3 regions of the Bacillus sp. DU-106 genome follow, and region 1 is predicted to be linked to each of the others. Evidence: predicted binding sites of a transcription regulator. Region 1 holds the regulator's gene; each other region holds the start of a gene.
The links. The regulator Rex, encoded in region 1, represses fermentation and respiration genes when NADH is low (regulators of the CRP and FNR family bind a similar motif). The targets are predictions, from matches to a motif close to TTGTGAAATATTTCACAA.

Region 1 (2,279 bases):
AAATGGTTTGTAGGCTCGTCCAAAATAAGTAAGTCTGGTTTTGTTAATAATAATTTCCCGAGAGCTAATCTTGTTTTTTGCCCGCCGCTTAAAGTAGAGATCGTCGTCTGGTGCGTTTCAACTGGGAAGCCAAGGCCGCTTAAAATGGAGCGAATATCCGCTTCATATTGATATCCACCTTGATCTTTATAATTGAGTTGTAGTTGGTCATAATCAGCTAACAATCTTTCATATGTAGCTTCGTTTGAAAAGTTTTCTTCTTTTCCCATTTCTTGCTCAAGCCTTCGAAGTTTTGTCTCCATTTGCTGTAAGTGGGTAAAGACGGTTAGCATTTCATCCCAAATTGTTAAAGACGTTTCTAGTCCAGTATTTTGAGCTAAATATCCGATTGAGACATCTTTCGGTTTTATAATTTCGCCACCATCATGAGATAATTCACCAGCGATAATTTTTAATAATGTAGATTTTCCTGCTCCATTCCTTCCAACTAATGCGATACGATCTTTTGTTTGTACTTCCAATTTTATGTTTGCAAGAATCGTTTCTGCACCGTATAATTTCGAAAGCGCGTTTACTTGTAATAAAATCAATGTTTTCACCTCAAATAATTTCTTAACTTTGCCATGTTTATATTTCTCAATCATACTAAAAATAGTGTATAGTTTAAAATAAAGAGAGAATACTTCTTCTCTTTATTATACAAGGAATTTAATGAGTGCTAAACTTCTGTATTTGATTAAAGTATATGAATAAAGATAGGAAGAGAGGAGAGGTCATATGGATCAGCAAAAGATTCCACAAGCCACTGCTAAAAGATTGCCTCTATACTATCGATTTATCCAAAACTTATCTCTTTCTGGTAAGCAGCGTGTTTCATCGGCCGAATTGAGTGAGGCAGTAAAAGTAGATTCTGCAACAATACGAAGAGATTTTTCGTATTTTGGAGCGTTAGGGAAAAAGGGATATGGATATAACGTAAATTATTTATTATCATTTTTCCGCGAAACACTTGATCAAGATGATATAACACGTGTAGCACTTATTGGAGTAGGTAATTTAGGGACCGCTTTCTTACATTATAATTTCACGAAAAACAATAATACAAAAATTGAAATGGCATTTGATGTTAGTGAAGAGAAAGTTGGAACAGAAATCGGGGGCATTCCTGTATATCATTTAGATGAATTAGAAGAGAGATTATCAAATGATATACAAGTGGCAATATTAACAGTACCGGCTACAGTAGCACAAGCTGTAGCAGATAGATTAGCTGAAACAAGCGTGCACGGTATTTTGAATTTCACACCAGCGCGATTAAACGTATCAGAGAATATTAGAATTCATCATATTGACTTAGCTGTAGAGTTACAAACATTAGTTTACTTTTTGAAAAACTATCCACAATAAAACGCAGAGGAAGCGACCTCTGCGTTTTATTATTGTTTCTTCTTTGTGAATTTAACTAATATAAGGCGAAGTGCCAAATTAAAATCAATTGTTGCCATAACTGCAAATAGTATTGTCCACATATTCCAGATTGTATCTGTCACGTTCGTAATGGCGAAGCGTGTAAAGATACATCCAAGAAGGAAGTATAGTGCAGCCATGAACAATGGTGAGTTTCTCATACAAAAAATCCTCCGATAAAGCCTTGCATTTTTTCAGCTTCTTTAATCATTTCTTGAATTTGTTCATTGCTCATAAAAATTTGCCCAATAGCGACTAATGTATTCATCGCAACATGAGCTGCAATCGGAACGATAATACGTTTCGTCTTCACATATAAGAAGGCAAATACGAGCCCCATAGCAGTGTATACCAATAAGTGAGTAAAATCAAAATGAATTGTTGCGAATACAAGCGAACTAATGATAGCTGCGATAAAGAAGTTAAACTTCTTATAAAGCGTGCCGAATAGAATTTTTCTAAATACGATTTCTTCTAAGATAGGTCCAATTATAGATACAACAATAAGGAACCAAGGTATCGTTCTTGCGATGTCCATCAGTCTGTCTGTATTCTCAGATCCACGTGGAACCCCAAATACATACATTTCAATCATACCTGCAATGGATTGTGAGATGATTGCTAAGAAGAACCCGATAAAAATCCATCCAATAGTAGCTGGAACAGAAGAGCGCATTGGATCTAAATGCCTGTCACGAATATCTGTTCTAAGTAACCAAAGCACGATACATAATGCAATAAAGAAGCTAATGATTGCCCAGTGTCCCGTTATGATTTGTCCTTTTTCTTCAATGGTAAATCCTCTATTATCA
Region 2 (2,279 bases), 2.3 Mb from region 1:
AATTAACGAAGGAACTAATGGAAATGGTAGAAAAGAAATTTCAGAAGCGCATAACGGATGTCATTATTACACATGCGCACGCTGATCGAATTGGCGGAATAAAAACGTTGAAAGAAAGAGGAATTAAAGCGCATAGTACAGCATTAACCGCAGAACTAGCAAAGAACAGTGGATATGAAGAGCCGCTTGGAGATTTACAAATAATTACGAGTTTGAAGTTTGGCAATACAAAAGTAGAAACGTTCTATCCAGGGAAAGGACATACAGAAGATAATATTGTTGTTTGGTTGCCACAATATCAAATTTTAGCTGGAGGCTGTTTAGTAAAATCTGCGGAAGCTAAAGATTTAGGAAATGTTGCGGATGCGTATGTAAATGAATGGTCTACATCGATTGAGAATGTGCTGAAGCGATATGGAAATATAAATTCGGTAGTACCTGGTCATGGAGAAGTAGGAGACAAGGGATTACTTTTACATACATTGGATTTATTAAAATAAGAAATTGTAGAAATACAAAAGAAAGGAGAAATAATTTTCTCCTTTCTTTCTTTCTTCTAACTATATTTAAATGCTGAATCTGTCGATTACGTCAGCATATATTACTGAGATTTTAATTCCAAGTATACAAATACTAGTACTGTCATAATTGCAATAACAACGTAAGTAGCATCAAGCATTATAAGTGTTTTTAAAGTTTCAGTCATCGTAATTCACCCCTGTTATAAAAATATAACATGATCTTTTTATTGATTAGATTAGAGATCATAAAGATAAAATGTATATGAAATTTCTTAAGTAGCTTCTATATAAATATATCATATAAATAATGTAAGTAATGTTAAGATAGTGTAAATGTATTGTAAATAAAGAGGTTTACAATGAAGGCTTTAATAAAAAAAATGATAGTTCCTTAAAATGACAAATACGCTCTTCTTTCTATTGAATGATAGAAAGAAGAGCGTATTTGTATGTCTATTTTCATATGTAATGAATTGCAACTATTTGTACATGGGACTCAAAATTTTTTTCGTTTTATATATTTCTCCAAATTAATTAGCTATTTAAAAGTATCGAAAGATGTGTGCACACTAATGCTTATTTTTTAGTGTCAATAAAAATATTATGTCAACAATATGAACTGTCACAAATCTTTATATATTATTGTGATTGATATCACATCACTTTTTTTCAATGGGTATTATGCTTAAGGTGTAATGAATGATTGGGAGAGGGTGGGATGATATGTTTTGTTATCAATGTGAACAAACGCCAACAGGCGGATGTAAAGTAATGGGTGTTTGTGGGAAGAATGAAACGATTGCGAGTCTACAAGATACGATTGTGTTTGGGCTAAAAGGAATTGCAGCTTATCGCACACATGCTGCTCAGCTAGGGTATACGGATGGATTTGTAGATGCTACAACACAAGAAGCTTTATATATGACATTAACAAATTCTAATTTTAACGAACAAGAGCATATTGATATGGCTATGAAAGTGGGGAAATCAGCTTTACGGGTGATGGAATTATTAGATGAGGCACATACGAATCATTTTGGTGTGCCAGAACCTGTACAAATTACACAAAATCGTGTAGAAGGTAAAGCAATTGTAGTTACGGGCCATAATTTATTTGCATTAGAAGAACTATTAAAGCAAACAGAAGGAAAAGACATTAATATTTATACGCATTCTGAAATGCTACCAGCACACGGATACCCGCAACTGAAAAAATATAAACATTTAAAAGGAAACATCGGTAAGGCATGGTATGATCAAAGACGCCTTTTTGAAAAATTTACTGGTGCCATATTAGCTACAACGAACTGTGTTATGCCAATTAAAGGATCATACTCTGATCGATTCTTTTCATATGACATTGCAGGTTTAGAGGGTGTACAAAAAATTGAAAATGATGATTTTACACCATTGATTCAAAAAGCACTAGAACTTTCAGAAGTACATATGGAGTCGGATGAACAGTTAGTAACAGGGTTTCATCATAATACAGTATTATCATTAGCTCCGGAAATTATTAATGCAGTAAAAGAGGGGAAGATAAAGCGTTTCTTTGTTATTGCCGGTTGTGATGCACCGGGAAAAGGTGGAGAATATTATCGTGAATTAGCAACGTCACTTCCGCCAGAAACAGTTATTTTAACAACTTCTTGCGGGAAATTCCGCTTTAATGATGTGGATTACGGTGTTGTACCTGGTACCGAGATTCCGCGCTACATCGACTTAGGACAATGTAATAATTCCATTTCTACAGTGAAA
Region 3 (2,279 bases), 1.0 Mb from region 1:
TAGAAATGAGAGGAGAATGTACATGGATGTATCATTATTATTGGAGTATGGTTGGGTATTACTCATCCTAATTGCACTTGAAGGGATTTTAGCGGCTGATAACGCTCTTGTTCTTGCAATTATGGTAAAACATTTACCAGAAGAAAAACGAAAGAAAGCACTATTTTATGGATTAGCGGGGGCATTTGTTTTCCGATTTGGATCGTTATTTATGATTTCGTTCTTAGTCGATGTATGGCAAGTGCAAGCAATCGGTGCCATCTACCTTATGTTTATCGCTGGTAATCACTTATTTAAAACATATGTTAAAAAGAATACAGATGAAGAAACAGAAGAAAAAGAAGCAAAGAAAAAACAAGAGAACTTTTGGTGGACTGTATTTAAAGTTGAGGTTGCTGATATCGCCTTCGCAGTTGATTCAATTTTAGCTGCTGTTGCACTAGCAATGACTTTACCAAAAACAGGATTAGGTACAATTGGTAGTCTTGATACTGGGCAATTCGCTGTTATCTTTGTAGGTGGACTTATCGGATTAATCATTATGCGATTTGCAGCAACTGCTTTCGTACAAATCTTAAAACGTAAACCAGGACTTGAAACCGCAGCATTCTTAATTGTAGGTTGGGTTGGTGTGAAGCTAGCAGTTTATACATTAGCACACCCTGCATTAAATGTAATTCCACATTCATTCCCAGAATCCACTCCGTGGAAGCTTACATTCTGGATTGTATTAGTCGGAATCGCAGTTGGTGGTTGGTTCTTCTCAAAAGAAGTAGAAGTAAAAGTAGAAAAGAATTTAGACGAAAAAGCGCTGTAATTACAGCGCTTTTTCTTTTTTCTTTCTTCCTCTCAATGTCCAGAAAAAATTACATTATACTACCTTTTGTAAACGTTTTCTTAATGTATGTATGTCCTTTTTGTGAAACATTGCACAAACTTATTGAAAGTGAGAACAATTCCATGTACTTTATTCATATAAGGAGTATTTATAGAAGATTTACTAAAGGAGCGTATTACTCATGCTAGAACAAGGACTAGATTATGTTGTCAAACTGGCTAAAAGCAAAAAGAAAATACTAGATACAAACCCAATGCAATATTTCATTCGTGCTGCACTTGCGGGTATTTATATCGGTTTTATTATTGTACTATGTTTTAAATTAGGTAACTTTTTTCACATTGCAGATTCACCAGCAACTTATTTAGCTGCTTCTATGTTTTTCGGGATTGCTCTCGTACTTATTATATATGGCGGTGCTGAATTGTTTACTGGGAACACAATGTACTTTACTGTAGCAACTTTAAGAAAAGAAACAACGATTTCTGATACACTACGTAACTGGGTTGCTTGTTATGCAGGTAACTTAGCCGGCGCGTTATTCTTTGCCTTACTATTTTACGCAACTGGAATTTTTGAAGCAATTGATCACGGTCACTTAATGAATAAAGTCGTTGAAGGAAAGATGAACACACCTACAATGCAGTTATTCTTTAAAGCCATTTTATGTAACTGGCTCGTATGTCTTGCTTGTTTCTTACCTTCTCAGGTTAAAGGTGACACAGCAAAAATAATAGTCATGATGCTACTTGTTTTCACATTCTTCTTATCTGGTTACGAACATAGTATTGCAAACTTATCACTCTTTGCTTTATCTTTAGTTTCACCGCACCCTGAGACAATTTCTTTTTCAGGTGCTATTCATAACTTAATTCCTGTTACAATCGGTAACATTATTGGCGGATCAGTATTTGTCGGTATGGTATACCACTACTTAACAAAGAAAACACCTGAAGTTCAACAGGAAGAAACTGAAATCGCAGTAGCTCAACAAGAAGAGATTATTCCTTTACAAGCACATATGAAACATTAAAAACTCCAAAGTTTTACTTTGGAGTTTTTAGCTTCCCACGTATTTAACAACAAGGTGAGGATTAATTTCTCCTTCTTCCTTTCCCTTATCCATTCTCTGTTTCATCTTGTGCATACCGATGACATCATTCGTATGAAGGTGAATTTCATTTACATATAATCCCTCTGTACAAAAAGCTTCTACAAAATCTAGTCCATTTTTTGCTCCCCAGCCCATATTATAATCAAGGGAAAGAATATTCACATCATAATCCCGAACCATTTGCAAGGCACATTCTACTGTAGTTGCGGACACATACCCGAACGGGCAACTTCTTTGATCATCCATATATACGTTCATTTTCGATTCCCTCTCTAATTTGAATAAACAGCTAATACATAGCACATTGCCCCAAGACTAATAAAAGGA

Region 2: hcp (hydroxylamine reductase) is a predicted target of Rex. The motif match lies at 1,164-1,181, and genes of this name have one in related genera.
Region 3: C3Y97_RS06550 (formate/nitrite transporter family protein) is a predicted target of Rex. The motif match lies at 918-935, and genes of this name have one in related genera.

The regions. Positions count from the first base shown of each region.
Region 1 is NZ_CP026607.1:254,575-256,853, forward strand. It holds gene C3Y97_RS01500 (ABC-F family ATP-binding cassette domain-containing protein) at 1-590, opposite strand, end outside; gene C3Y97_RS01505 (redox-sensing transcriptional repressor Rex) at 778-1,407, shown strand; gene C3Y97_RS01510 (YdiK family protein) at 1,437-1,628, opposite strand; gene C3Y97_RS01515 (CPBP family intramembrane glutamic endopeptidase) at 1,625-2,279, opposite strand, start outside.
Region 2 is NZ_CP026607.1:3,330,955-3,333,233, reverse strand. It holds gene bla2 (BcII family subclass B1 metallo-beta-lactamase) at 1-500, shown strand, start outside; gene hcp (hydroxylamine reductase) at 1,245-2,279, shown strand, end outside.
Region 3 is NZ_CP026607.1:1,269,976-1,272,254, reverse strand. It holds gene C3Y97_RS06555 (TerC family protein) at 23-817, shown strand; gene C3Y97_RS06550 (formate/nitrite transporter family protein) at 1,020-1,871, shown strand; gene C3Y97_RS06545 (cyclic-phosphate processing receiver domain-containing protein) at 1,899-2,210, opposite strand; gene C3Y97_RS06540 (prepilin peptidase) at 2,225-2,279, opposite strand, start outside.